One region of the Rhizobium sp. AAP116 genome, then DNA from elsewhere that is predicted to be linked to it. Evidence: riboswitches for the same ligand, from Rfam matches in the RefSeq annotation. Region 1 holds a riboswitch; each other region holds the start of a gene.

What was found. A riboswitch is a leader RNA that binds a small molecule or an ion and turns the genes downstream of it on or off. The one in region 1 is predicted to bind thiamine pyrophosphate.
Region 2: linked by a shared signal. The riboswitch ahead of thiD (bifunctional hydroxymethylpyrimidine kinase/phosphomethylpyrimidine kinase) and the one ahead of thiB (thiamine ABC transporter substrate binding subunit) in region 1 are both predicted to bind thiamine pyrophosphate.
Region 3: linked by a shared signal. The riboswitch ahead of thiC (phosphomethylpyrimidine synthase ThiC) and the one ahead of thiB (thiamine ABC transporter substrate binding subunit) in region 1 are both predicted to bind thiamine pyrophosphate.

Annotation. Positions count from the first base shown of each region.
Region 1 covers NZ_LJIB01000021.1:885-8,317, forward strand. Annotated here, with positions in the region: gene IP85_RS12875 (ABC-F family ATP-binding cassette domain-containing protein) at 1-1,751, shown strand, start outside; gene IP85_RS12880 (ABC transporter ATP-binding protein/permease) at 1,771-3,558, opposite strand; TPP riboswitch at 3,695-3,811, shown strand; gene thiB (thiamine ABC transporter substrate binding subunit) at 3,877-4,875, shown strand; gene IP85_RS12890 (thiamine/thiamine pyrophosphate ABC transporter permease ThiP) at 4,882-6,537, shown strand; gene thiQ (thiamine ABC transporter ATP-binding protein) at 6,527-7,270, shown strand.
Region 2 covers NZ_LJIB01000033.1:12,189-22,900, forward strand. Annotated here, with positions in the region: gene ubiB (2-polyprenylphenol 6-hydroxylase) at 1-510, shown strand, start outside; gene IP85_RS18810 (CHASE3 domain-containing protein) at 621-2,108, shown strand; gene IP85_RS18815 (response regulator) at 2,111-2,548, shown strand; gene IP85_RS18820 (response regulator) at 2,562-3,602, shown strand; gene coaBC (bifunctional phosphopantothenoylcysteine decarboxylase/phosphopantothenate--cysteine ligase CoaBC) at 3,692-4,906, shown strand; gene IP85_RS18830 (MmcQ/YjbR family DNA-binding protein) at 4,903-5,256, shown strand; gene IP85_RS18835 (class II glutamine amidotransferase) at 5,265-6,092, opposite strand; gene IP85_RS18840 (pirin family protein) at 6,335-7,246, shown strand; gene thiD (bifunctional hydroxymethylpyrimidine kinase/phosphomethylpyrimidine kinase) at 7,327-8,142, opposite strand; TPP riboswitch at 8,210-8,306, opposite strand; gene IP85_RS18850 (HAD-IA family hydrolase) at 8,432-9,106, shown strand; gene IP85_RS18855 (peptide chain release factor 3) at 9,153-10,712, opposite strand, start outside.
Region 3 covers NZ_LJIB01000020.1:118,141-128,852, forward strand. Annotated here, with positions in the region: gene ftsY (signal recognition particle-docking protein FtsY) at 1-1,058, opposite strand, end outside; gene mtaB (tRNA (N(6)-L-threonylcarbamoyladenosine(37)-C(2))-methylthiotransferase MtaB) at 1,078-2,370, opposite strand; gene dapF (diaminopimelate epimerase) at 2,367-3,275, opposite strand; gene IP85_RS12780 (thiamine phosphate synthase) at 3,363-3,968, opposite strand; gene IP85_RS12785 (thiazole synthase) at 3,965-4,741, opposite strand; gene thiS (sulfur carrier protein ThiS) at 4,743-4,940, opposite strand; gene thiO (glycine oxidase ThiO) at 4,937-5,920, opposite strand; gene thiC (phosphomethylpyrimidine synthase ThiC) at 5,917-7,755, opposite strand; TPP riboswitch at 7,847-7,977, opposite strand; gene IP85_RS12805 (MBL fold metallo-hydrolase) at 8,041-9,126, opposite strand; gene ffh (signal recognition particle protein) at 9,435-10,712, shown strand, end outside.

The DNA of each region.
Region 1 (7,433 bases):
TGGAGCCTGGCGACCGCATCTGCCTCGTCGGCCGCAACGGTTCTGGCAAATCAACGCTGATGAAGATTGCCGCCGGCCTCGTCGAAGCACAGTCCGGCGAAGTTTTCCGCCATCCGTCCTCGACCATCCGCTACCTGGAGCAGGCGCCTGATTTTGCGGGTTATGCAACGGTCCAGGCCTATGCCGAGGCGGGATTGGGACCGGGCGACGATCCCTATCGCGTCACCTACCTGCTCGAACATCTCGGCCTGACCGGCCAGGAAGATCCGACCCGTCTCTCTGGTGGGGAAGCCCGCCGCGCAGCCCTTGCCCGCGTGCTCGCGCCCGAGCCAGACATCCTGATGCTCGACGAGCCGACCAACCATCTCGACCTGCCGACCATCGAATGGCTGGAAGGCGAATTGTCGAAGAGCCGCAGCGCGCTTGTCCTGATTTCACACGACCGTCGTTTCCTCGAAAAGATCTCGACCGCCACCGTCTGGCTCGATCGCGGCCAGTCGCGAAGGCTCAATCGCGGCTTTGCCCATTTCGAGGAATGGCGTGACCAGGTGCTCGAAGAGGAAGAGATCGAACAGCACAAGCTGGGTCGCCAGATCGAGCGCGAAGAACACTGGCTACGCTACGGCGTCACCGCACGCCGCAAGCGCAATATGCGCCGCCTTGGCAATCTGCAGGCTCTGCGCGCCAACTACCGCGGACACAAGGGCCCACAGGGCACGATTCAGGCATCGGCGACGGAAGGCAAGGAAAGCGGCAAGCTGGTCATCGAGGCTGATAAGGTCATCAAGACCTACGGCGATCGGGCAATCGTTGCGCCCTTCTCGATCCGTGTCCATCGCGGCGATTGCATCGGTCTGATCGGCCCGAACGGCGCCGGCAAGACGACGCTTCTGAAGATGCTGACGGGCCAGCTGGAACCGGACGAAGGCCTGGTGAAGCTCGGCACCAATCTGGAGATCGCCGTTCTCGACCAGAAGCGCGAGGATCTCAATCCCGACGATACGCTCGCCCACTACCTGACCGACGGCCGGGGTGACAACCTTCTGGTCAATGGTGAGCAGAAGCATGTGACCGGCTACATGAAGGACTTTTTGTTCCAGCCGGAACAGGCTCGCACCCCGATCCGCAACCTCTCGGGCGGCGAACGCGCACGCCTGATGCTGGCGCGGATCATGGCAAAGCCCTCGAACCTCCTGATCCTCGACGAACCGACCAACGATCTCGATATCGAGACACTCGACCTGCTGCAGGAAATCGTCGCCGGCTATACTGGTACGGTCATCCTCGTCAGCCATGACCGTGACTTCCTCGACCGCACCGTGACCTCGACCATCGCACCGGCCAACCCCGACGCGCCCGACGGTCGCTGGATCGAATATGCAGGCGGCTATTCCGACATGCTCGCCCAGCGCAAGGGCGTCGAGGACGAACGCAAACGCGTTGAAAAGGCCGAAAAGGCCAAGGCGCAGGAAGCCTCGGGCGGCAAGTCCGCCGATGGCGGATCGAAGGGCAAGGGCAAGCTTTCCTTCAAGCAGAAATTCGCGCTCGAAAACCTGCCGAAGGAAATGGAAAAGGCCGAGAAGGAGATCGCCGCGCGCGAAGCCAGGATGGCCGATCCCAACCTCTTCACCAAGGACCCGGCGACGTTCAACAAGCTCGCCGCCGAAATGGAAAAGCTGCGTGCCGACATCACGCGCATGGAAGAGGAATGGCTGGAGCTCGAAATGCTGCGTGAAGAACTGGAGGGCTGAGGCTCTCCGGCTTTCGGCTTCAGGCCCGCATCTCTCCTGATCTCTCCAGATGCAACGCTCGCGCACCGGTGGCAGTGGCGAAAGCCATGGAACGTCCCAGGTAGATCAGGGTCGTCCCCGCAAGTTCCGTCGACAGGATGTTCATGAGCCGGCTCTCGGTTTCCGGCTCCAAAGCTTCCAGCACATCATGCAAGACCAGCCAGCGCGGCTTTCTGAGCAGGATATTGGCAAAGGACAGCGCCATCTGCTGGTCCTTGTCCAGGATTCGCTCCCACCGGGCTCGCTCGTCGAGACGGCCGGCCAACTCGGCCAGTCCCACGAGCTGAAGCACGCCCGTCATGTCTGCATCGGTGAAACGCGCCGAGGCGACGGGATAGGCGAGCAGGCTGCGCAGCCTGCCCTCCGGCAGATAACCCGATTGCGGCACGAAGATGATGTCCGACTCGGCCGGAAGGGCGATCCTACCTTTGCCGAAGGGCCAGAGCCCGGCCATGGCATGGAACAATAGCTTGCGATTAACGCCCTGATCGCCATTGATCATCACGCGGTCCCCCGCCGCGATGATCACCGCGCGCTGACGAAAACGAAACGCCGCTTCGGAGCCTTCTGCTGTGACACGGGTGCGGATTTCCAGGTCTTCCAGTCTCAGCGTGCCATCCTCGCTGCGCGTCAGCTCCACTTCACCGGCGCTGTTCTGTCTGTCGTCCATGCTGGTCAAGGCGGCGCGAAACACCGTCACCCGCATCAGCGCCGCACGCCAGTCGGCGATGGCCCCGAAATTGTCGACATACCAGCGAAGCGCCGAATAGACTTGCGTGAAGGCCGCGGCCGCCATCATCAGACCGCCGAACGTGATGGTGCCGGCGAAATAGGCGGGCGAGGCGATCAGGATCGGCACGATGATGGCAAGCCAGCCGAAGCCTCCTGTCACCCAGGTGAGATTGGTCAAGGCCAGAGCCAGGTGACGGATCGAGATGAGGACCCCGTCGAGCGACTGATGAATGTGGCGGCGTTCGGTCTCGTCGCCATGCGCAAGCGCAATCGCCTCCAGGTTTTCATTGGCACGCATCAGCGAGAAACGCAGATCGGCCTCCCGGGCATAACGTTCGGCATTCAGGTTCGAAAGGCTGCGCCCGACCACCTGGCTGAGCAGCGATGCGAGAAGCGCGTAGATAAGCGCGCCCCAGACCATGTAGCCGGGGATCTGGAAACGGGTCTCACCGATCTGAAAGGTGAAGTCGCTGGAAAGACTCCACAGCACCCCGATAAAGCTGACCAGCAGGATCGTCGCATTGAACAACCCGATAGACAGAGACGTGGTCATTTCCGCGAGTTTGCGCGCATCCTCATGCAGGCGTTGATCGGGGTTGACCCCGAGCGGGCTCGACACGGAGAGCCGATAGGCCCGCGCACCATTCAACCACTGGTCGACGACATCGCGCGACAGGCCCTCGCGCATGGAAAGCGCGGTCATCTGGTTAAGCCAGGCCTGCACGACATTGAGCACCAGCAGGGCGCCCGCAATCATCGCGAAGTGGCGCAGTTCAAGAAGAAAGGCCGGCAGGTCACGCCGTTCCAATGCGTTGTAGAAGGGCGCGTTCCACTGGTTGAGAAGCACGGTGCCATAGGCAGTCGCCAGGATCACCACCACGAGCGCAAAGGCGAAGGCCAAGATGCGGTTGCGGACGGATGATCGCCAGAAGCTGTCGACGGCCATTCCGAGCTGCCGCCGGAGGCTGCCTTCGACCTCGGCGACAAACCTGTCCATTCCGAGCCCTTCATTCGACTGCGACTTCGCCATACGCATCACGCCATCATGATAAATGCCTTCCCCTTATCACGTGGCTATTGACGGTTTCCTGACAGTGAACGGCGCGACCCATCGCACGCCACACCTTGCACCCTGCACCCTTGCGCTCAGCTCGCCTGCGCGCTATCTCAGGCTTGCTCTAACGGGGTGCCTTGCGATCTCACGCGATCGGGAAGGCTGAGAGGCGTCACGCCAACCCGCGGAACCTGATCCGGTTAACACCGGCGGAGGGATTAGACGCGACGACATCAGGCGCCCTATCCCGACAGCAATGACACCAACGAGGAGGGCGCGATGCGACCCAGTACTGTTTCCATGCTCATCGGCAGCGTCTCCGCTGCGATCCTCGGCTTTGTCTCCCCGGCGCTGGCCGCCGGCAAGACGCTGACCGTCTACACCTATGAGAGCTTCGTCTCCGAATGGGGTCCCGGCCCAAAGGTCAAGGAAGCCTTCGAACAGACCTGCGACTGCACCGTCAACTTCGTCGGCGTCGCCGATGGTGTGGCGCTTCTGACCCGCCTGAAGCTGGAAGGCGAGACATCCAAGGCCGACGTCGTTCTCGGGCTCGACACCAATCTCGTCGAGGAAGCCAAGCAGACCGGTCTCTTCGAAGCGCATGGCGTTGATGCCTCGGCCGTGAAGGTGCCGGGCGGTTTCAGCGACGATGTCTTCCTGCCCTATGACTACGGCCATTTCGCCGTGATCTACGACACCGAGGTCATCAAGACCCCGCCGACGAGCCTGAAGGATCTCGTCGAGGGCGATCCGGCCCAAAAGATTGTCATCCAGGATCCGCGCACCTCGACGCCGGGTCTCGGCCTGCTGCTCTGGGTCAAGTCGGTCTATGGCGACCAGGCACCGGAAGCCTGGGCCAAGCTCAAGGACCGTGTCCTGACCGTCACGCCAGGCTGGTCGGAAGCCTATGGCCTGTTCACCAAGGGCGAGGCACCGATGGTCCTCTCCTACACCACCTCGCCGGCCTATCACATGGTCGCCGAAGAGACCGACCGCTATCAGGCGGCCGAGTTCTCCGAAGGGCATTATATCCAGATCGAGGTCGCAGGCCTTCTGAAGACGGCGCCGGAAAAGGAACTCGCCCGCCAGTTCCTCGCCTTCATGCTGCAGCCCGGCTTCCAGGACACCATCCCCACCAACAACTGGATGATGCCGGTCGCCGCCACATCAGAGCCCCTGCCGGACGCCTTCGGCAAGCTCGTCCAGCCGAAGACCACCTTCCTGATGGACCCGGCCGAAGTTGCGGCCAACCGTCAGGCCTGGATCGACGAGTGGCTGAAGGCCATGACGCTGAAGTAACACCGGATGCTCCGACCGCTTCACCAGTCGAAACGTCAGAGGCTGCCCGCACTCGCGGGCGGCCTTTTGGTTTTGCTGGCAGTGGCGGCCTTCGTCGGCATCGCCCTGACCGCACTGCTCGCCGGGAGAATGACCGTCGGCATTCTGCAGGCCTTCGGCGATCCAGTCGTCCGTTCGGTGCTGTCATTCACCCTCTGGCAGGCCTTCCTGTCGACGCTCCTCTCCGTCGGGCTTGCCTTGCCTGTCGTCAGCGCGCTTGCTCGACAGCCGGCTTTCCCCGGACGAATCTGGCTGATCCGTCTGATGGCGGTTCCCATGGGACTTCCCGTTCTGATCGGCGCACTGGGGCTGATCGGTATTTTCGGCCGCAACGGCATCGTCAACGATGCCTTGGGAGGCCTCGGTCTCTTGCAGCCCATCTCGGTCTACGGCCTGACCGGAATTCTGATTGCCCATGTCTTTTTCAACCTGCCGCTTGCCACACGACTGATGCTGTCTGCCCTGGAGCGCGTGCCGGCCGAATACTGGCGGATGTCGGCAAGCCTCGGCCTCTCGCCGATCGCCACCTTCCGCTTCATCGAGTGGCCTGTCCTGGCGCGCGTCATCCCGGGGGCCGCGGGGCTGATCTTCATGCTCTGCGTGACGAGCTTCACGCTGGTGCTGATCTTCGGCGGGGGGCCTGCTGCAACGACAATCGAGGTCGCCATCTACCAGGCTCTGCGCTTCGACTTCAATCCGGAGCGCGCCGTATCGCTGGCACTGCTGCAGATCACGGTCACCGGCGTGATCCTCATCGGCCTCAGCCTGCTGCCCGCAGCCTCCGACACCGGTGTCACAAGCGGGCGCCGTTTCCCTCGTTTCGATGGCCGACGCCCGCTCGTCCGTTTGATCGACGCGCTGCTGCTCTCGCTGGCCGGCCTCTTTCTCATCCTGCCGCTTGGCCAGGTCGTCGTCTCGGGACTACAGGCAGACCTCGCTCGGCTGATATCGCAATCGACGTTCCAGCAGGCGGCTCTGACCAGCCTGCTGGTAGCGCTCGTGTCAGGCGTTACGGCGACACTGCTTGCCTTTGGCGCGGTCGCAGCAAGGACCGAAATCGACACGCAGCGAAACCGGAATGTCGGCAATCGCCTCATGTCGATCGCGCTTGCCTCGCTCTCATCGCTGGTTCTGCTTATCCCGACGAGCGTGCTTGCCACCGGCTGGTTTCTCGCGCTCCGATCGAGCGGTGAGATCGCAAGCTTCGCGCCCTTGGTCGTCGCCGGCATCAATGCCCTGATGGCCCTGCCGTTTGCCGTGCGCGTGCTGGAGCCGGCCTATCGCGAGCACCGGGCGCGCACGGGGCGCCTTGCCGAAAGCCTTGGCCTGTCCGTCGCTCAGCGTCTGCGCCGCGTCGACTGGCCGGAGCTGAAACGGCCATTTCTGACCGCGCTCGCCTTTTCCATGGCACTTTCCTTGGGAGATCTCGGAGCAGTCGCCCTGTTCGGCTCGGAAAACATCATGACACTACCCGCCCTCATCTATGCGTCCATGGGAAGCTACCGCAGCACGGATGCTGATGGACTTGCTCTGTTACTCGGAATGCTGTGTCTCCTCCTCGCGCTCCTCGGAGCGCCTGGAACGCGTCAAGCAAGTGAACGGGAGGCCCCCGATGCGCGATGAGACTTCGACGGCAATCCGCCTCGATGCGGTGCGACTTACACTCGGCCAAAGCGAGTTTCACTTCGATTTCGGTCTCGATGCCGGCAAGATCACGTGTATTGTCGGCCCATCCGGATCCGGCAAGTCGACCCTGCTCAACCTCGTCTCCGGCTTCGAGCAACCTGAGACCGGCCGGATCAAAATAGCTGATCGAGATGTAACGGATCTGGCGCCGGCGGAGAGGCCGGTCTCGCTGGTCTTCCAGGACAACAACCTCTTTGCCCATCTCGACCTGTTCACCAATATCGGCCTCGGCATCCATCCTGGCATGCGTTTGACCTCCGCTGACCGCAAGGCGATCTCCGCCGCTTTGGATCGCGTGGGCCTCGCGGGCTACGAGCGGCGGCTGCCGGGTTCTCTCTCGGGCGGAGAGCGGCAGCGGGCAGCCTTCGCTCGCGCCTTGGTCCGCAGCCGCCCGATCCTGCTCCTCGACGAACCCTTCGCCGCATTGGATCCTGGTCTGCGAAGCGCAATGGTTGACCTTCTCGCCGAACTGCATGCTGAAACAGCGGCCACCATCCTGCTCGTCACCCACGATCCGCGTGACGTGCTTCGTTTGGCGCACCATGTCGTTTTCCTCGAAAACGGCCATGTCGTGGTGAATGCATCGAAGAGCGATTTTCTCGCGAGAACAGATGTCACAGCCGTGCGCGACTTCCTCGGCACGACGGCAATTGCACCCCAATCGCCTTAATTTCGTCGCCCGCGCCTGCCATGCGCGTTGGGAATAGTTGTTCCTGCGGCAAGACCATTGGTCATTTGCCTCGGCGTGACTATCTTCTGGAGCGAGTGGTGTTTTCGCACTATGTGAAATGCTGCCGGATCAGCAGAATGCGGATATCGGCTGAAGGCAATTG
Region 2 (10,712 bases), on a different contig from region 1:
AGCTTCGCCCAGGCGATCCGCGCGATCGGCGAGCCGATTCACGGGCAGCCGGCCGAGACCATCTCGATGGGTAAGCTGCTGACGCTATTGTTCGAAGTCACCGAGATCTTCGACATGCAGACACGCCCTGAACTGGTGATGCTGCAAAAGACCATGGTCGTCGTCGAGGGCGTCTCGCGCATTCTCAATCCGCGCTTCAACATGTGGAAAGCCGCAGAGCCGGTCGTCTCAAATTGGATCCGCGACAATCTGGGTCCGAAGCGGATTGCGACCGATCTCAAGGACGGCGCCAAGGCAGCACTCAGGCTGGCCGAAGCTCTGCCAGAAATCGCCAGCAAGACCGAGAAGCTTCATGGCGAGATCGTGCGGATGAGCGAGGAAGGTCTGCGTTTCGATGCGGACACGGCCGAGCGCATCGGACGGGCAGAAGCGCGACATACGCGGTCTGGTCGGATCGCGCTCTGGGTGATCGCGGTCGCAGCTGTGGTGACCGCTTTCCAGGTGTCCTGACGGCAACGACGGACGAAGATAAATCGCGAGTCCGCGATTTTTTGATGGAACAAACATATCGATCGTGCGTTGGAACCACCTAACGCGCTTTATGTTCCGTCAGGAGTGACATGTCTGCCACCCAAACCGGCTTCGTTCGGTCCACGCTGCTCTTTCTCCTGATTGGCACCGCAATCCTCATCGGCATTATCGTCGCGACCTTTGGTCTCGTCGAGCGCACCCAGGCGACCTTCGAATATATCCTGCAGGAGCGTAACATCCGGCGCATGGCCGCCGACCTCATGCAGAAGCTGACCGACGCCGAGACCGGCCAACGTGGTTTTGTTATCACGCAGGACGAGCTATTTCTTGAACCTTACGAGTCCGCCGTCGGCGCGATCCGGGAAGAGGTCGACCGGCTGGCGACAGCGGTTGCCGATCGCCCGGTCAAGGCAGCCCAGATGGACCGGTTGCGCGACCGGATCCGGGGAAAGCTCGCCGAGATGGGGCAGGCCATCAATCTCATGCGCAGCGGCGAGCAGGCTCAGGCCGTCGAATTGATCCAGAGCGATGTCGGTCGTGAGCTTATGGACGACATCCGCTCCATGCTCGATCAGTTCAAGGAACTTTCGGACGCGAATGTCGACCGGGGAACCGAGGCGCAGATCAGTGCGACCCAGCAGCTTCAGTGGATCACGGTCGGCGGCGGCATCGCCATCATAGCCGTGATGGGTGGTGCGATCCTGGTCGTTGCACAGCATGTGCGGGCGCTTGCAGCTTCCAGGCGGGAGGTCGAGGTGTTGAACGAGGGCCTGGAAGCCCGTGTTGCGGAGCGCACCGAGGACCTCATGCAGGCAAACCAGGAGATCCAGCGCTTCGCCTATATCGTCACCCATGACCTGAGGGCACCGCTCGTGAACATCATGGGCTTTACCGCAGAGCTCGACGCCTCGCTGAAATCCTTGCAGGCCTATGTCCTGAACGACGGCAAGCCGGTGTCCGAAGAGGAGATCCGCGAGGCCAGACTGGCTGCGTCGGAAGACCTGCCCGAAGCCATCGGCTTCATCCGCTCGTCGACCAAGAAGATGGACGGACTGATCAACGCGATCCTGAAGATCTCGCGCGACGGGCGACGCCAGCTGAAGCCCGAAATCGTCGAACTGCAGCCCCTGCTGGAGACCATCACCAACAGCGTCTATCACCAGATCAGCGAAAGCGACGGCAGCATCGATATCGACATCAAGGCCACCCGCCTGAACACCGATCGATTGTCGGTCGAACAAATTCTTGGTAACCTTTTCGATAATGCTATCAAATACAAGCATCCCCAACGGCCCCTGACGCTCGCCGTCCGAACCGCGCCCGAAGGGCGTCACATGGTAAGGATCGAGGTGCAGGACAATGGCCGTGGCGTTGCAGAGCAGGACCACGAACGCATTTTCGAACTTTTCCGCCGCGCCGGTCAGCAGGACCAATCGGGTGAAGGCATCGGCCTTGCCCATGTCCGCTCACTGGCACGGAACCTTGGGGGGGAGATCACCGTTCAATCCCGTTTAGGAGAAGGGTCAACCTTCGTACTGCGACTGCCATCTGATCTGTCACGCTTGGTACGGAGTTGATAATGAAAGCCGTGGGTAAAGAAGTCACCATTGTCATGGTCGAAGACGACGAGGGTCACGCCCGTCTGATCGAAAAGAACGTGCGTCGGGCCGGCGTCAACAACGAGATCGTGCCCTTCACCAACGGCACCGAAGCGCTGGACTATGTGCTGGGCAAGGATCGTAGCGGCAAGATTTCAGAAGACCGCTACCTGTTGATCCTGCTCGACCTCAATCTGCCCGACATGTCGGGCACCGATATTCTCGACCAGATTAAATCCAATCCGCACACGCGACGGCTCCCGGTCGTCATCCTCACGACGACGGATGACGAACGCGAAATCCAGCGCTGCTACGATCTCGGGGCCAATGTCTATATTACCAAACCTGTCGATTACGACAATTTCGCCAACGCCATTCGCCAGCTCGGACTGTTCTTCTCCGTCATGCAAATCCCCTGATGGCGGGCAGGCGATGAGCTTCAGCGTTCTCTACATCGATGACGATGCTGCCATTGCCCGGCTGGTCCAGAGGCATATGGGACGGCTTGGTCATGAGGTGTCGCATGCCGAGAACGCCGAAGACGCGCTTGAACTCCTGAAGACGGCCGCATTCGACGTCGTCGTGCTCGATCATTACCTGCGCCAGACGACCGGCCACGACGTGCTCGGCCGCATGCGCGATGCCGAGATCGATGTGCCGGTGGTCTATGTCACCGGGTCCAACGAGGCGCAGGTCGCTATCGAGGCGATCAAGGCGGGTGCTGCGGACTACGTGATCAAGACAGTCAGCGACGACTTCCTGTCACTCTTGTCGAGCGCGATCGAGCAGACGGTCGCCAACGCCCAGCTGCGTGCAGCGAAGGCCCGCGCCGATGAAGAGATCAGACTTGGTAAGGAACGTGCCGAGGCGCTGCTGGCCGAGGTCAACCATCGCGTCGCCAACTCGCTGGCGCTGGTCGCCAGCCTGCTCAGGCTGCAGATCTCGGCGGCCCGCAGCGATGAAGTGAAGGCGGAACTGGCCGAAACCCAGGCGCGCATCACAGCCATCGCCGGCATGCACCGCAGTCTCTACACCTCCGACGACGTCAGCCGGGTGGAGCTTGATCGTTACCTCAACCGTCTCACCGTCGAGCTCTACAATTCCCTGCACAGCGCCGAAAAGCCGGTGCGCCTGCTGCTCGATGCCGATCCCATATCTCTCAGCGCCGACAAGGCGGTTTCGGTCGGCATGATCGTCACCGAACTCGTGACCAACGCCTTCAAATACGCCTATGCGACCGGCCAGCCGGGTGACATCAGGGTGCATCTGAAAACGATGGGCAACGGCGAGGCGCTGCTCCGGGTCGAGGACGACGGGGTCGGCATTGATCCCCAGAGCGCGCCGAAGGGAACCGGTCTCGGGAGCCGGATCGTCAAATCCATGGCCTCGACGCTGGGAGACGGTCTGCGTTATCTCGAAGGCACGCCTGGCACCGTGGCGGAAGTCCCGCTCAAGCTCGACAGCGGGGCTTGAGCCACGCCGTTTACCAGTCCCAGTCTCCACGATTTGCCAGCGACCGGAATTGCGCTAGGGTCGCGACCGCAGAGAAAGGGTTGCATTCCATGAGCTTGGTCGGAAAGCGGATTTTGCTTGTTATCGCGGGCGGCATAGCCGCCTACAAGAGCCTCGACCTCATCAGGAGGCTCAGGGAGCGCGGTGCGAGCGTGCGGCCCATCATGACGCGTGGCGCCCAGGAGTTCGTCACGCCGCTTGCTGTTGGCGCTCTCTCGGCCTCCCATGTCTATACCGAACTCTTCTCCCGCGAAGACGAGCAGGATGTCGGCCATATCCGGCTGGCGCGCGAATGCGATCTCGTGCTTGTCGCGCCCGCGACCGCCGATTTGATGGCGAAGATGGCGAACGGGCTGGCGGATGATCTTGCATCCACAGTGCTGCTTGCGACCGACCGTCCCGTGCTGATTGCGCCTGCCATGAACCCGAAGATGTGGGCGCATCCGGCAACACAGCGGAACTACGCCACACTGCAACGTGACGGCATCAAGGCCATCGGCCCGATGGAAGGCGAGATGGCGGAAAGCGGCGAGCGCGGGCGCGGTCGTATGGCCGAGCCGATCGACATCGCGGACCGTGTCGAAGACATGCTCTCCGGGCCGAAACCGCTTGCGGGCATGACAGCCGTCGTGACCTCGGGCCCGACGCATGAACCGATCGATCCCGTGCGCTACATCGCCAATCGCTCCTCCGGTAAGCAGGGCCACGCGATTGCGGCAGCCCTTGCCCGCCTGGGCGCCGAGGTTACCCTGGTCTCCGGCCCCGTAACCATTGCCGATCCCGTGGGCGTTCAGACGCGGCATGTGGAGCGGGCCGAGGAGATGCGCGATGCCGTGCTCTCGGCACTTCCGGCCGACATCGCCGTCATGGTTGCCGCCGTCGCCGACTGGCGTGTTGCGTCCTCGGCGGAGCAGAAGATCAAGAAGCAGCCCGGCGAGGCGCCGCCGCCGCTCGAACTCACGGAAAACCCTGACATCCTCAAGACCGTCGGCCATCATCCTCAGCGCCCACGGCTCGTTGTCGGCTTTGCCGCAGAGACCCAGAATGTCGAGGAAAACGGCCGCTCCAAGCTTGAGCGCAAGGGTGCCGACCTAATCGTCGCCAATGATGTCTCGCCCGAGACCGGCATCATGGGGGGCGATCGCAACCGGGTGAAGCTGATTTCCCGCGACGGGGTCGAGGCCTGGCCGGACCTTTCCAAGGACGAAGTGGCGGAACGGCTGGCACTCTGGATCGCGACCCAGATCGGCGGGACCGGCGCATGAGCCTTTTTACGCGATCCGGCTTCGACGCCTTTGTCCAAGGTTTCGCCGGCACCACGCAAGTCGACCAATGGGACAGCCGTGTCGCCAAGGTCGGAGACAAGGTCTTTGCGCTGCTCACCAACAGTGAAAGCCGGTTGACGTTCAAGGTCAGCGAAGAAAGCTTCGAGATCCTGACATCGCTCAGAGGCGTGTCACAGGCGCCCTATTTCGCCAAGCGCAAATGGGTCAGCGTCGAACCAGACAGCGAGCTCGGCGAAGCCGACCTTATGGAGTATCTCACCCGCTCCTATCGCACGGTCAGTGCGTCGCTGACCCGCAAGCTGCGCGCCGAACTCGGCATCGTCGAGTAAAGCTGTGATCAGACCGCAGCCATCGCCGGCTGACGGATCTGCTCGACCCGTGTGCGCTCGACGTCAGGCTTGAACTCGGCGGCATCCAGACCGTTTTCGCTGAGGATCACGGCACTGCCTGCGGGAATTTCCACCCAGGTATCCGTCTCGTCGTTCAGCGGCTCCGACACGAGACAGAAGCTGCCCTTCGGCCCCATGGGCGCTGCAAACAACGTTGGAGCATATTCGTCCGTCGAGTAGCGCACGGCATAGAGCGTCTTGCCATCGGAAAAGGCAGCCGTCATGCGGATGCGGGCGGTGCCGGTCAGATGCAAGCTGATCTGCTCGACGAAGCCGACGGCCTCGCTCATGGCCGCGATAGGGCGCTCACGCAATCCGAACTGAAGGGCCAGCAGGAAGAGCAGTTCGCTGTCGGTCGTGCCAACACGGGCATGGAAATGCTCATCGTCCAGCATGCCTTCCATCGGCCGGCGGATGCGATCGAAATTGTCGATCTGGCCGTTGTGCATGAAGGACCAGTTCCCCTGGACGAAGGGATGGCAGTTGTCGCGGCGGGTGGCGCCATGGGTTGCAGCGCGGACATGCGCGAGAAACAGCGGCGAGCGAATCTGGCTTGCGAGGCTCTTCAGATTGCAGTCGGACCAGGCCGGCAGCACATCCCGGAAGCGGCCCGGCTCGGGGCGGTCACCATACCAGGCGAGACCGAAGCCATCGCCGTTGGTGGCGGTCTTGGCGCGGGTTGCGCAATGCGATTGCTCGATAAGGGAATGCGCAGGCGAGGTCACCAGCTCCTCGAGGAAGATCGGAACACCACGGTAAGCTGCCCAACGACACATATGAATTCTGCCCCAGGTCCATCGACCGACTGCGAATCTTCGGTAGTCTTCGCCCGATAGACTAATGATTTGCAAACATCGCATCCTTCATGACAAAATTTTGTCGGGCAGTGCAACATTCTTCCTGCTGTCGACTGGCACAAAAGTGAACACTGCGTTTTGCCCGGCGGGCCTGCGTGCCATGGTTCTCTCGCCTATATTGCTTCCCAAGCAACGAGCCCGTTCCCCGAGGAGGTCCGCCAATGTCCATTCGCCCTGTCAAGCATGAGAGCCGCGCCACGCCGACCATGGAAGGCGCCGGCGTCAAGCTGCACCGCGTCTTCGGCTTCGGCGATCCCTCGATGACCGACCCCTTCCTGATGATGGACGACTTCCGCAACGACGAGCCGATGGACTACGTCCGCGGGTTCCCCTGGCATCCGCATCGCGGCATCGAGACGATCACCTATGTGCTGGCCGGCACCGTCGAGCATGGCGACAGCCTGGGCAACCAGGGGATGCTGGGCGCAGGCGACCTGCAATGGATGACGGCGGGCAGCGGGATCCTGCATCAGGAAATGCCGAAGGGCGATTTCGCCGGCCGCATGCACGGCTTCCAGCTCTGGGCCAACCTGCCATCGTCGCTTAAGATGACGAAGCCACGCTACCAGGACATCAAGTCGCCTGAGATCCCTGTGGTCATCGATGATGACGGCACGTCGGTTCGCGTCATCTGTGGCGACTTCTGGGGCAAGAGCGGCCCGGTCGACGGCATCGCTGCCGAGCCCGTCTATCTCGATATCTCGGTGCCGCCGGGCAAGCGCAAGACTTTCCCGGTCGATACCTATCGCTCGGCATTCGCCTATATTTTTGCAGGCTCCGGCTCGTTCCGGGACGCGTCCAAGCCCTTCGGCGTCAAGGTCGAGAAGGAATATATGGGCGAAGAGCTGAACATCCGCGACCTCTCTGGCAACCGGACGCTTGTCGTTTTCGACACCGGCGACGAGATCACCGTTCAGGCCGGCGATCAGGGCATCCGCTTCCTGCTGGTCACCGGCAAGCCGATCAAGGAGCCAGTCGCCTGGCATGGTCCGATCGTCATGAACACGCGGGAAGAACTGATGCAGGCGATGAAGGAGCTGCAGAACGGAACCTTTATCAAGGCCGATCATTAACCCCACGCAGTCAAGTTCACTTCAACCCGGCGTCTCCAGCGCCGGGTTTTCTTTTTTGTCTGCATACACCGCCTCAGAGATCAAGTCTGTGCAGGCGCCGGCCAGAGCGCGTGGAAATGATGCACCGGCCCATGTCCTGAACCAACGGTCAGCGCATCGGAACGCCGAACAGCCTCCGCCAGCCAGGCCTTGGCAACACGCACGGCCTCCTGTGGCTCCAGCCCCTTTGCCAATTCGGCAGCGAGCGCGCTCGACAGAGAACAGCCAGTGCCATGCGTATTGCGCGTTAGGATCCGTTCCGCCTCGAACCAGGTCACCTGGCCATCCGCAACCAGCACATCCGGGCTTTCCGGACCTGCCAGATGGCCACCCTTGAGCAGCACAGCCCGGGGTCCGAGTGCTGTCAGCCTGATGGCCTGGGATTCCATGATGCGGCGGTCGAAAGCCTCGGGATCACCGAGCAGGGCTGCAGCCTCCGGCAGGTTCGGCGTCAGGAGCGTCGCGAGCGGCAACAAGTCCTCCGTCAAGGCCGCGACCGCATCCGGATCAAGCAGCGATGCGCCGCCCTTAGCGATCATGACGGGATCGAGAACAACAGGGATGCCGCGATAGGCTTTCAGCGCTTCGGCGACGGCCGAGGCAATGCCAACATTGGCGATCATGCCGATCTTCACCGCATCGACCCTGACATCGGCAAAAACCATGCGGATCTGCTCGGCGACAAAACCGGGATCGAGCGGCACGACGGCCGAGACGCCCGTCGTGTTCTGCGCCGTCAGCGCCGTGATAGCAGCCATTCCGTAGCAACCGCGGGCCGAAAAGGCCTTGAGATCGGCCTGGATGCCCGCCCCACCGGAAGGGTCGGAGCCGGCGATGGTCAGCACGTTGCGGATGATGGATGATCTCATGTCTGCGTCTCCCAAGGCGGCGGAGACGCAGCGGGCACAGCGCGGATATATCTGGCGCGACACCCGAGCGACTCCCTCCGCCAGCATGATCTGGTTCAGGTTCAAAGGGTGCTTCTCAGCCCGGCTTGCGCCAGACGCCCCTGTCTCTCAGGCGCCAGACTATGCGACAGCATCGTTCCTGTCACCTGGGTCTCTCGTCATTCCCATTCAGCGTTTGCAGCCGACGAGCAGAGCCGCTAGGGAGGCCGGGATATCCAACCGACCCGAGGAGATTGCCTTGCATCACGCGCCAGACCGCCTTTTCGACCGCTCCTATGATGGCTTTCTCTTCGACATGGACGGAACGCTGCTCAATTCGATCGCCGCTGCCGAGCGCGTCTGGAGCCTCTGGGCACTGAAGCACGGTCTGGATCTCGAAACCTTCCTGCCGACCATGCATGGCAAGCGCGGGATCGACACCATCAGCGCCCTGAACCTGCCCGGCATCGATGTGGTGAAGGAAGCGCTCGAGGTGGAGCGCGGCGAGATCGAGGATCTCGACGGTATCATGCCGATCCCCGGCGCCATCGACTTTCTGAAAAGCTTGCCCGCCGAACGCTGGGCGATCGTGACCTCGGCTCCATCAGCCCTTGCCCGCGCCCGTATCGGGGCTGCCGGCCTGCCACAGCCGCTGCAGATCGTGACGGCGGAAGACGTGAAGATCGGCAAGCCTGATCCGGCCGGCTACCGGCTCGGTGCAGAGCGGCTCGGTGTCGCTGCATCGCGCTGCCTGGTGTTTGAGGATGTGCTGGCCGGCGTCAGAGCCGGAGAAGCGGCAGGGGCAGATGTCGCCGTGATCACGGCGACGCACGCGCATCCGCTGGAGACGTCCCATCCGACGATTGCGAGTTATGAGCAGCTGAGGGTGGAATTCGACGCATCCCAGAGACTGCGGATCAAGGCGGCAGAATAAGCCGACCCGGCGGCGACGGCACGACCGTCACCGCCCGCGACCAAATTCACGCCGCCTTGGCGACGTGATACTCCTTGATGGCGACCATCTTGATCGCGGGGTAACGTTCGGACTCGTAGCGCAGCGAGAACTGGTCCTGCGCCATGAAGACCGGGTCGCCGTCGAGATCCCGGCAGATGTCGCCACGGCGCTGGGTCATGAACTTTTCCAGATCGTCCTTGTTCTCGGCCGAGATCCAGCGGCAGACGGAGAAGCGCGACATTTCGAAGGACACCGGCAGACCGTATTCGCCCTGCAGTCGCTCCTTCAGGACGTCGAGCTGCAGTGCACCGACGACGCCGACGATGGCCGGCGAGCCGTCTTCAGGCGAGAAGAGCTGCACGACGCCCTCTTCCGCCATCTGCTGCAGGGCTTCCTTCAGCTTCTTCGCCTTCATCGCATCTTCGAGCCGCACACGGCGCAGGATTTCCGGCGAGAAGTTCGGCACGCCCTGGAAGACGAGGTTTTCGCCTTCGGTCAGCGTGTCGCCAATGCGGAGCGTCCCGTGGTTCGGGATGCCGACGACGTCACCGGCATAGGCCGTATCCGCCAGCTGACGCTGCGAGGCGAAGAAGAACTGCGGCGCCGTCAGGCCCATCTGCTTGCCGGTGCGGGCCAGGCGCGCCTTCATGCCGCGCTCGAGCTTGCCGGAGCAGATGCGGGCAAAAGCGATGCGGTCGCGGTGGTTCGGGTCCATGTTGGCCTGGATCTTGAAGACGAAGGCGGTCATTTTATCTTCGGCGGCATGCACCGTGCGGGTGTCAGCCACCTGGTCGCGCGGCGGGGGCGCATAGGCACCCAGCGCATTAATGAGGTCGCGGACACCGAAGTTGCGCAGTGCAGAGCCGAAGAAGACAGGCGTCATGTGGCCTTCGAGGAAGCTCTGGCGATCGAAGGGCCGGCAGGCTTCGCGGGCGAGTTCGAGCTCGTCGATGAAGGTCTGGCGCTCGTTTTCGGGCAGGTTCTCCGCCACGCTCTGCGGACCGTTGACCTTGAGCGGCTCGACCTGGGCATCGCCGCCCCGATAGGTGTTGTTGGCCAGATTATAGGAGCCGCAGAAGGTCTTGGAACGGCCGACGGGCCAGGTGATCGGTGCCGTGTCCAGCGCCAGCTTCTCTTCGACCTCGTCGAGGATCTCGAAGGGGTCGCGGCTTTCGCGGTCCATCTTGTTGATGAAGGTGATGATCGGAATGTCGCGCATGCGGCAGACCTCGAACAGCTTCAAGGTCCGCGGCTCGATACCCTTGGCGGCGTCGATGACCATGACGGCGGCGTCGACTGCCGTCAGCGTGCGATAGGTGTCGTCGGCGAAGTCTTCGTGGCCAGGCGTATCGAGAATGTTGAAGACATGGCCTTCATATTCGAAGGTCATGACCGAGGTCACGACCGAAATGCCGCGCTCGCGTTCGATCTTCATCCAGTCCGACCGGGTCTGGATGCGATCCTTCTTCGCCTTGACTTCACCGGCAAGCTGAATGGCGCCGCCGAACAACAGCAGCTTTTCGGTCAGCGTCGTCTTACCCGCATCCGGGTGCGCGATAATAGCAAAGGTGCGGCGGCGGGAGAC
Region 3 (10,712 bases), on a different contig from region 1:
ATCTTTTCGAGTTCCGCCATAAGCTCCGTCTTGTTCTGCAGCCGGCCGGCGGTATCGATGATCAGGACATCGGATTTTTCCGCCTTGGCCTTCTCGAAGGCTTCATAGGCGAGGCCTGCGGCATCGGCGCCGAGCTTGGTGCCGATGAAGGTCGAGCCGGTGCGGTCTGCCCAGATTTTCAGCTGCTCGATGGCGGCCGCACGGAAGGTGTCGCCGGCGGCGAGCATAATCTTGAGACCCGAGCCCGACAGCTTGGCGGCCAGCTTGCCGATGGTTGTCGTCTTGCCGGTTCCGTTCACACCAACGACGAGAATGACATGCGGCTTGTGGCTGAGATCAAGGGCCAGTGGCTTGGCGACCGGCTTCAGCACCTTGACGATCTCTGTCGCCATGATCTTGGTGACGTCCTCACCGGTCACATCCTTGCCGTAGCGCTCGGAGGCGAGCGTGTCGGTGACGCGCAGGGCTGTTTCGACGCCAAGGTCGGCCTGGATCAGCAGGTCTTCCAGCTCCTCGAGCGTCTCGTCATCCAGCTTGCGCTTTGTGAAGAGCGCGGTGATCTGGCTCGTCAGCTGCGAGGAGGTGCGGAAGAGGCCGGCCTTCAGGCGCTGGAACCAGCTCAGTTTCTCTGCCGGGGCAGGGGCTTCGGGTTCTGGCGCCCTGGTCTCAGCGGTGGCGAAACCCTTGGGCAGGACGGGGACAACTGGCTCCGATACAGAATCCGAGACGGCTGTGGATTCACCTTCTGCCTCTGGCTCGTCGGCCGTCACTGCCTGAGCTTCGGCCTCGTCTTCCTCGGCTTCGGCCTCGAGCAGGTCTAGCGGCACCATTGAGAGATCTTCGGGCGACAGATCGTCCGCCGGTCCGCCGGCCGTTTCCATCTCTTCTGCGAGAACCGGGTCCTTGGCCACGACTAAATCTTCGTCGCGATCTTTCGGCTCGCTTTCGGCATAGATCGCAGCCTTCTCCTCGGCCGTCAGCTCCGCCGGTGCTGCGGGCGTTTCTGCCGGCTTCTCCTTGCCGAAGGTGAAGACTTTCTTGATGAAGCCGAGGGCCATGGTCACTCTATTCCGTCTCTCAGGCAGCCGCGTCAGCCGCTGCCGATACAATCGTCAGATGGCGACCGTTATGGCCGCCTATCGAGACCTCGACGAGGCTGCCAGGGTTCATGCCGGGCGCTGCAACGAGGGTGAAGTCTTCCGTATGCGCCATTTCGTTGCGCTCGACCAGCAGCTTCTGCCGGGTCCCGACACGCGAGGCGAGATGGATAGCCTGCAATTGATCGGCGACGGCCCGAAGGTCTGCGGCACGCGCCTTGACGAGTGCCCGGTCCAGCTGCGGCATGCGCGCTGCCGGCGTGCCAGGGCGGGGGCTGTAGGGAAAGACATGCAGGTGCGCGATGCCGATCTCCTCGGCAAGGCGCGCGGAGTTTGCTGCCATCTCCTCGGTCTCCGTCGGGAAACCGGCGATCATGTCGGCGCCGAAGGCAAAGCCGGGGCGCAGGCGCCGGACCTGCTCGGCAAAGGCAATCGCGTCGGCGCGCGAATGCCGCCGCTTCATGCGTTTCAGGATCATGTCGTCGCCATGTTGCAGCGACAGATGCAGATGCGGCATGAAACGCGGCTCGTCTGCAATCAGGTCGAAGAGATGGCTGTCCGCCTCGATGCTGTCGATCGAGGACAGGCGCAGGCGCAGGATTTCCGGCACCTGCTTCAGCAGTGTCTTGGCGAGAAGGCCAAGCGTCGGATTGCCGGGCAGGTCGGCGCCATAGCTCGTCGCATCCACTCCGGTCAGCACCACCTCGCGATAGCCATTTTCGACGAGCTTGCGCGCCTGCTCGACGACGGCGCCCATCGGCACGGAGCGCGAATTGCCACGGCCATAGGGAATGATGCAGAAGGTGCAGCGGTGATCGCAGCCATTCTGCACCTGCAGGAAACCGCGCACATGGCCGTCGATATGGGCCACCATCTGCGGTGCCGTCTCGGTCACGCTCATGATGTCGTTGACGGCCACCTTTTGTTCCGCCGAGACACCGAAATCCGGCAGGCGGCGGTAGTGCTCAGCCTTGAGCTTTTCCTCGTTGCCGAGGACGGCGTCGACCTCGGGCATATCAGCGAAGTTTTGCGCCTCCGTCTGGGCAGCACAGCCGGTGACGATGATACGGGCTCCCGGGTTCTCCCGGCGCGCCCGGCGGATCGCCTGGCGGGCCTGGCGCACGGCCTCCGAGGTGACCGCACAGGTGTTGACGAGGATCGCGTTGTCGAGGCCGGCCTTGGCGGCTTCGGCCTTCATGACTTCGGATTCATAGGTGTTGAGGCGACAGCCGAAGGTGATGACCTCGACGGCGCCTTTTTGCTCAGGCGTCACGGGGTGGCGGCCTCGGCCTGTACGCTCTCGTCACGCTGCCAGTCACCGGTTGCCGGATCGACCGTGCCCGACCATTCCCATTCGGCGGGACCGGTCATCACGACCTTGTCGTCTGGCCGCCAGTCGATGGTCAGCGTGCCGCGATTGGGGCTCGACGCCACCGTGATCGTTACTTTGCGCTCGGTGCGGCCGGTGCGCGCAGCAGACACGCCAGCGGCGCAGGCAGCAGACCCGCAGGCAAGCGTCAGGCCGGCGCCGCGTTCCCAGGTGCGTGTCACCATTGATGTCTTCGAGGTGACCTGGGCCAGCGTGATATTGGCCTTTTCCGGGAAGATCGGATGGTTTTCGAGGAGCGGCCCGAAACGTTCCAGGTCATAGGTCATCGGGTCGCGATCGACCCAGAACACAGCATGCGGATTGCCCATCGACATGGCCGAGGGCGAATGCAGGATCGGCGCGTCGATCGGACCGATCTGCAGCTCGATGCGGCTGGTGTCGTGGAATTCTTCCGAGAGCGGGATCTTGTCCCAGGCAAAGACTGGCTTGCCCATGTCGACGGAGATCGTGCCATCCGGATGCTCTACGGCGTTCAGGATGCCGGCGATGGTCTGGAAGGTGAAGCTCTTGCGACCGGTTTCGCTGGCAAGCGCCTGCACCACACAGCGGGTGCCATTGCCACAGGCCTGGGCTTTTGAGCCATCGCAGTTCAGGATGTCGATATAGGCGTCCGTGCCGTCGACCTTGGGATCATGGATGGCCATGATCTGGTCGAAGGCCGTTGCCTGTTCGGCGGCGAGCGCGACTGCGGCAGCCGGGGTCACCCGGTCGGTGCGACCGCGCATGTCGACGACCAGGATCTTGTTGCCAAGCCCGTTCATCCTAGCGAATTCGACCCGATCCGACATCGTCACTCCATACAACTGCACTTTCAGCCTATATGGCGGAAATACAGCCAAATTACCAGTAGAGCGACCAAAACCGCGCAACCATGGTCAACGCCATGGCTCGGTCACTTCAAGCCATTCCCGGGTTCGCGCCTCGGGATCGGCATGCAAGGTGATGTCTGTTACCACCGCCGCACTGTCGGCCCGTGCTGCAAAGACACCGGGAAGCCGGTCGGGGCGAAGCCCGCCGATCGCGACCAGGGGCAGGGGAGCTATCTTTTTCTTCCAAACGGTCAGCCGTTCCAGACCCTGCGGTGCCCAGGGCATTTTCTTCAGGATCGTCGGATAGACGGGGCCGAGGGCGACATAATCAGGCTTGGCGGCGAGCGCCGTTTCGAGCTCCGCCTCGTCATGGGTGGAGAGGCCGAGCTTGATGCCCGCGCTGCGGATCGCTGCGAGATCGGCCGTTGCCAGATCCTCCTGGCCGAGATGCACGAAGTCGCAGGCCTCGTCGATGGCGATCTGCCAGAAGTCGTTGACGATGAGCTGGCAGCCATGATCCTCGCAGCATTGCTTGGCGCGGCGGATGTGCTGGCGAAGCACGTTTTCATTGGCGTCCTTCATCCGCAGCTGCACCAGCTTGACGCCCTGCGGCACCAGCCGCTCGATCCAGGCGGCACTGTCGATGATGAGGTAGAAGGGATCGAGCTTCATGCGAAAACCCCCTTTCCGATGACGGGGGTGGATGGCACGGCCATGTCGCGCGGTTCCAGCATGCCGGCTTGATGGGCGATATGCCCCGCCTCGATCGCCTTGGCAAAGGCCTCGGCCATATCAGCCGGATCGCCGGCGCTGGCGACGGCGGTGTTGAGCAGCACGGCGTCATAGCCGAGTTCCATCACAACAGTCGCATGGGAGGGACGACCGATGCCGGCATCGACGATCAGCGGCACATCGGGAAATTCCGCCCGCATGGATTTGAGTGCCGGCAGATTCTGCGGCCCCATGGCGCTGCCGATCGGCGCGCACCAGGGCATCAGCACCCGGCAGCCGGCGGTGAGCAGCTTCTCGCCGACCACCAGATCGTCTGTGGTGTAGGGGAAAACCTCGAAGCCCTCGGCAACAAGGATCTTCGCCGCTTCCACCAGCTCGAAAACATCCGGCTGCAGCGTGTCGTGATGGCCGATCACCTCGAGCTTGATCCAGTGGGTGCCAAAGACCTCGCGCGCCATCTTTGCCGTTAGCACCGCTTCGCGGGCGCTGTGGCAGCCGGCGGTGTTGGGCAGAACCCGAACGCCGAGATCGCGGATCAGCTGGAAGAAGGCCCCGCCCGCCTTGCCGCCTGCGGTTTCCCGGCGCAGCGACACGGTGACGATCTCGGTCTTCGATCGCCGCACCGCCTCCGCCAGGATCGCGGGCGAGGGGTAGCGCGCGGTGCCGAGCAGCAGGCGCGAGGAGACGGTCTTGCCATAGAGTTCCAGGGCCATGTCAGCCTCCCTGCATGGGCGAGAGGATTTCGATCCGGTCGCCATCGTTCAAAGGATGGGCGGCACGCTCCTCGCGATGGACGAGCTCGCCGTTCACGGCGGTTGCCAGCCAGTCGCCCTCGTAGTCGAGCTGGGCGAGCAGATCGGCGAGGTTGCCCGCATCCAGCTCCAGGGCTTCTCCATTGACGGTGAGCTTCATGCGCTCCTCCTTCTCGCGGTTGCGTGTGTGGTCGTGAGCCTGTCCGCCGCCTCACGCGCCAGGGCTGGAGCCAGCAGAAAGCCGTGGCGGTGCATGCCGGCCACTGCCAGGCCTTCGGAGGTTTCGATGAGACGGGGCACATTGTCCGGGAAAGCCGGGCGGATGCCGGTGCCGGTTTCCACGATGCGCGCCTCGGCAAAGGCCGGGTGCAGCGCATAGGCGGTGTTCAGCAGCTCCATCATCGAGCGCGCCGTGATCGGTCCGTCATCGTCAGTCTCAATCATGGTCGCGCCCAGCATGAAAAGCCCGTTGCCGCGCGGTACTATGTAGAGGGGGTGGCGGGGATGCAGCAGACGCACGGGACGGGAGAGGCTCACCTCGGCCGTTTCCAGATAAAGCATCTCGCCGCGCACACCGCGCAATCCGTCGATCTCACCGATCGCCTGTGGTCCCCGGCAATCCACGACGCTCGCATAGCCTCCCGCATCACCGGCCTCTTCCCCGAAGCGGAATGAGACACCGAGCTTCCGCGCCGCCTGATGAAGACCCCGCAAGGCCTGGCGGGGATCGAGATGGGCCTCCTCCGAAAAGAAGAGGCCGCTGCCGAAACGCCCGGCGAGATCCGGCTCAAGGTCTGCGATCTCCTGCTCGCCCAGCCAGCGATGGCCGCGCGTGCGGGTCGCAAAGCGCTTGAGGTCGGCGAGATCGCGCGGATTGGCCAGCACCAGCGTGCCCTGGCGCTGGACGAGACCGGGCACGGCCTCGTCCCACCAGTCGGCGGCGGAAAGGCCTGATGTCAGCACGATCTCTTCCGCCGCCTCCCGCTCGCAATAGGGGGCGAGCATGCCGCCCGCCCAATGTGAGGCGCCAAGCCCGATATCGGCCCGGCGCTCCACGACCTCGACAGGGACACCCCTTCGGCCCAGTTCAACCGCGGTGGCAAGCCCGGCCACGCCCGCCCCCTTCACCAGAACGGTCATGACCGTTCCCCCGCCTCAAGCGCTTCGATCTCGTCCGACGTCATGTAGAGATCGCCGCCGGCGCGGTATTTCTCCGCCATGGCGGTCAGGCCCTCCTTCTGAGCCTCGGCGCGGATGTCATGCGAGATGCGCATCGAGCAGAATTTCGGTCCGCACATCGAGCAGAAATGCGCGACCTTGTGGGCCTCTTTCGGCAGGGTTTCGTCATGCATGGAGCGCGCGGTTTCCGGATCGAGCGACAGGTTGAACTGGTCTTCCCAGCGGAATTCGAAGCGGGCGCGGGAAAGCGCATCGTCGCGTAGCTGCGCTGCCGGATGGCCCTTGGCGAGATCGGCAGCGTGTGCCGCGATCTTGTAGGTGATGACACCCACCTTGACGTCGTCGCGGTCGGGCAGGCCCAGATGCTCCTTCGGCGTGACATAGCAGAGCATCGCCGTGCCGAACCAGCCGATCATCGCTGCCCCGATGCCGGAGGTGATGTGGTCGTAGCCGGGTGCAATATCGGTCGTCAGCGGCCCCAGCGTATAGAAGGGGGCCTCGCCGCAGGTCTTCAGCTGCTTGTCCATGTTCTCCTTGATCTTGTGCATGGGAACATGGCCGGGGCCCTCGATCATCACCTGGCAATCCTTAGCCCAGGCGATCTGCGTCAGCTCACCCAGCGTTTCGAGTTCGGCAAACTGGGCGGCATCATTGGCATCGGCAATCGAGCCCGGACGCAAGCCATCGCCCAGCGAAAAGGAGACATCGTAAGCGCGGCAGATGTCGCAGATTTCCTCGAAATGCTCGTAGAGGAAGCTTTCCTTGTGATGATGCAGACACCACTTGGCCATGATCGAACCACCGCGTGAAACGATGCCGGTGACGCGGTTGACGGTCAGCGGGATGTAATGCAGCCGCACGCCAGCATGGATGGTAAAATAGTCGACGCCCTGCTCGGCCTGTTCGATCAGCGTGTCGCGATAGACCTCCCAGGTCAGATCCTCGGCAATGCCGCCGACCTTCTCCAGCGCCTGGTAGAGCGGCACGGTGCCGATCGGAACAGGCGAATTGCGCAGGATCCAGTCGCGGATGTTGTGAATGTTGCGCCCGGTCGAGAGATCCATGACCGTGTCGGCTCCCCAGCGGATCGCCCAGACCATCTTCTCGACTTCCTCGGCCATGGAAGAGGTGACGGCCGAGTTGCCTATATTGGCGTTGATCTTCACCAGGAAATTCCGGCCGATGATCATCGGTTCGAGTTCGGGATGGTTGATGTTGGCGGGGATGATGGCCCTCCCTGAGGCGATCTCCTGGCGGACGAATTCCGGCGTGACGTGATCCGGGATAGCGGCGCCGAAGCTTTCACCGTCACGGACAAGCGCTTCCTTCGCTGCCTTGCGGCCGAGGTTTTCTCGGATCGCGACAAATTCCATTTCCGGCGTGATGATGCCGGCGCGGGCATAGGCGAGCTGTGTGACGGCCTTGCCGCCCGTTGCGCGAAGGGGTTGATGTTTCACGGGAAACACCGGGGTCATCTTGTCGGCAGAGACGAAGCCGTTGTCTTCGGGCTTGATCGCGCGGCCGTCATAGGCCTCGACATCGCCGCGTATCTGGACCCAGGCTGTCCGGTGCCGCGTGAGGCCTTGATCGATTGCGATAGTGGCTTGCGGATCGGTGTAGGGTCCCGATGCGTCATAGACATTCACAGGCGGTTCGCCGGAGGTTGGGTGCAGGGTGATCTGGCGCAGGGGTACGCGAATGTCCGGATGGATGTCTCCGGGCAGAAAGATCTTGGTCGAGGCGGGAAGCGGACCGGTGGTGACGTCGGGCCTGTCGAAATGCGGGGCAATGTTCATCATGGAGCTCCAAGTGTTGAGGTTGGAGACCCAGTCATGTCAGCCGGAATGATGGAAAGACGCCACGGGATTCGGATTCCGAATCGTCGTTTTTGCAGCGCTCGCACCGTCCCTACGCCAGTATGAACTGGATCAGGTTCAACGGGTCATCGCGCTGCTTGTCCCTTGCGGTTTGGCGTAGCGAAATCTCAGCCCCTTGTCGGGACACCCCTGGTGAATGCATTAAGTCTGGCCAAAAGCGTTAGCCGTGTCAACGCGGCTCTTGTCTCTTGGGGATCTTGGCCCTCAAGCGTTTGTGAGAGGCACCTCGAACTGCTGGCCGGGTCGCAATCCCTTGAAGCGCTCATTGCTAATGCCGGCCGCAGACATGGCTACGCCGAGTGCCTTCGGCGGATCGTCGATGCCTTCATTGGTCAGCTGGAACGTGCCGAAATGGTGGCCTATGCCGAAGGCCGCGCCGCTCAAGCGGAAGCCTTCGATCGCTTCTTCCGGGTTCTGGTGCTGCGCCTTCATGAACCAGCGCGGCTCGTAGGCGCCGATCGGCATGATGGCGATCCTGATGTCGCCATGCTTTGCCTTGATCTCGCGATAGTGCTTTCCTTCGGCATAGCCGGTATCGCCGATGTGATAGATCTTGCCGCCTGGCGTCTCGATGACGAAGGCTGCCCAGAGCGCCATGCGCCGGTCGCCCATACCGCGCGCCGACCAGTGATGGCAGGGCTCGCAATGGATGGCCACACCCTTACCGATCTCGACCCGGTCACCCCAATCCATGACATCAGCCACCATGCCCGGCATGTCGTCGCGCATGATGGTGTCGTTGCCGAGGGTGGTGACGATGCGCGGATTGTCCCGTCTGAAGAGGCGCCTCAGCGTTGCAGTGTCGAGATGGTCGTAGTGATTGTGGGTGACGATCACGATGTCGATCTTTGGCAAGTCGTCGAAGGTGACGCCCGGCGGATTGTTGCGCTTCGGTCCGGCAAAGGAGACGGGGCTTGCGCGTTCCGACCAGACCGGATCGGTCAGGATGTTCAGGCCGGCCGTTTGGATGAGAAGCGTCGCGTGGCCGACCATGGTGACGACGAGCCGTCTGTCTTCGACACGGGATTCCGGCTTCGCCGTTACGACATCGGCAGCCTGGGCCGGTCTTGGCCACTCGATCTTGCCGCCGCCGAACTGCCAGCGGAGCAGATCGGAGAAGCCACGTGGCTCTTCGCCGCCCGGGTTGAAGAACACCTTGCCGTCGAAATGGTCGGAGATCGGACCGGAATAATAGCGGTTGCCCGCATGGGCCTCGCGCAAGCCGAGACCTCCGAGTGTTGCGGCAACGAGGCCGAAGCCCGACCATTTGAGAAAGCTGCGTCTGTTCATGGCTTACCCATATGTGGTTTTGTCAATTCTACGGCAATAGGCCCGCCACAGATTGCTGGATGCAGCGGATCTCCCGAAAAATCGGGGCTTTGCTTGACTTCCCGACCGTTTTCCTGTTTATCCGCCACAATCTGCGAAGAGACGAGCACTCCGAGCCGCCGACCGGGACCCGAACAGGTATAAAGAGATCCCGGAGGTCAACACCCGACAGCGCGTTGCGCCCTCGGGTGCTTTTTGGCTTTGCGTCTTGTTTTCCGCGCGGAGAAGACCGAGGTTTGGGGTTCCCCGAACCATGCAAGGAAGAGCCGATGTTTGAGAACCTCCAGGACCGTCTTGGCTCCATTCTGAATGGACTGACCGGCCGTGGCGCACTGTCCGAGGCGGATGTCTCGGCTGCTCTGCGCGAGGTCCGTCGTGCCCTTCTTGAGGCCGATGTTGCTCTCGAGGTGGTCCGCACCTTCACCGACAAGGTTCGTGAAAAGGCTGTTGGCGCCTCGGTCCTGAAGTCGATCAAGCCCGGGCAGATGGTCGTCAAGATCGTCCATGACGAGCTGGTCGAGATGCTTGGCACCGAAGGTGTGTCGATCGACCTCAATGCCGCAGCTCCCGTTGTCATCATGATGGTCGGTCTGCAGGGCTCGGGTAAGACGACGACATCGGGCAAGATCGCCAAGCGGCTGACGGATCGTGACAAGAAGAAGGTCCTGATGGCCTCGCTCGACACGCGTCGTCCGGCCGCCCAGGAACAGCTGCGTCAGCTCGGCGTGCAGACCGGCATCGATACCCTGCCTGTTATCGCCGGCCAGTCGCCGACCGATATCGCGAGCCGCGCCGTCCAGGCCGCGAAGCTCGGCGGCCATGACGTGGTCATCCTCGACACCGCCGGCCGTACGCATATCGACGAGCCGCTGATGATGGAAATGGCCGAGATCAAGTCTCGCGCCAAGCCGCATGAAATCCTGCTGGTCGCAGACTCGCTGACCGGTCAGGACGCCGTCAATCTCGCCCGCAATTTTGATGAACGCGTCGGGATCACCGGCCTCGTTCTGACCCGCATGGACGGCGATGGCCGCGGCGGTGCGGCGCTCTCGATGCGCGCCGTCACCGGCAAGCCGATCAAGCTGATCGGTGTCGGCGAGAAGATGACGGAGCTCGACGAGTTCCATCCCCGCCGTATCGCCGACCGCATCCTTGGCATGGGCGACATCGTCTCGCTGGTCGAGAAGGCTGCCGAGAACATCGACGCGGACAAAGCCCGCGCCATGGCCGAGAAAATGGCCAAGGGCAAGTTCGACCTCAACGACCTCGCCGAGCAGATCAAGCAGATGCAGGCCATGGGCGGCATGGGCGGGATCATGGGCATGATGCCGGGCATGGCCGGCATGAAGGACAAGATCTCGGCCGCCGGCCTCGATGACAAGGTCTTCAAGCGCCAGCTCGCCATCATCTCCTCGATGACCAAGGCTGAGCGCGCCAATCCCGACGTTCTGAAACATTCCCGGAAGAAGCGCATCGCGGCCGGTTCCGGCACGGACGCCTCCGACATCAACAAGCTCTTGAAGATGCATCGCCAGATGGCCGACATG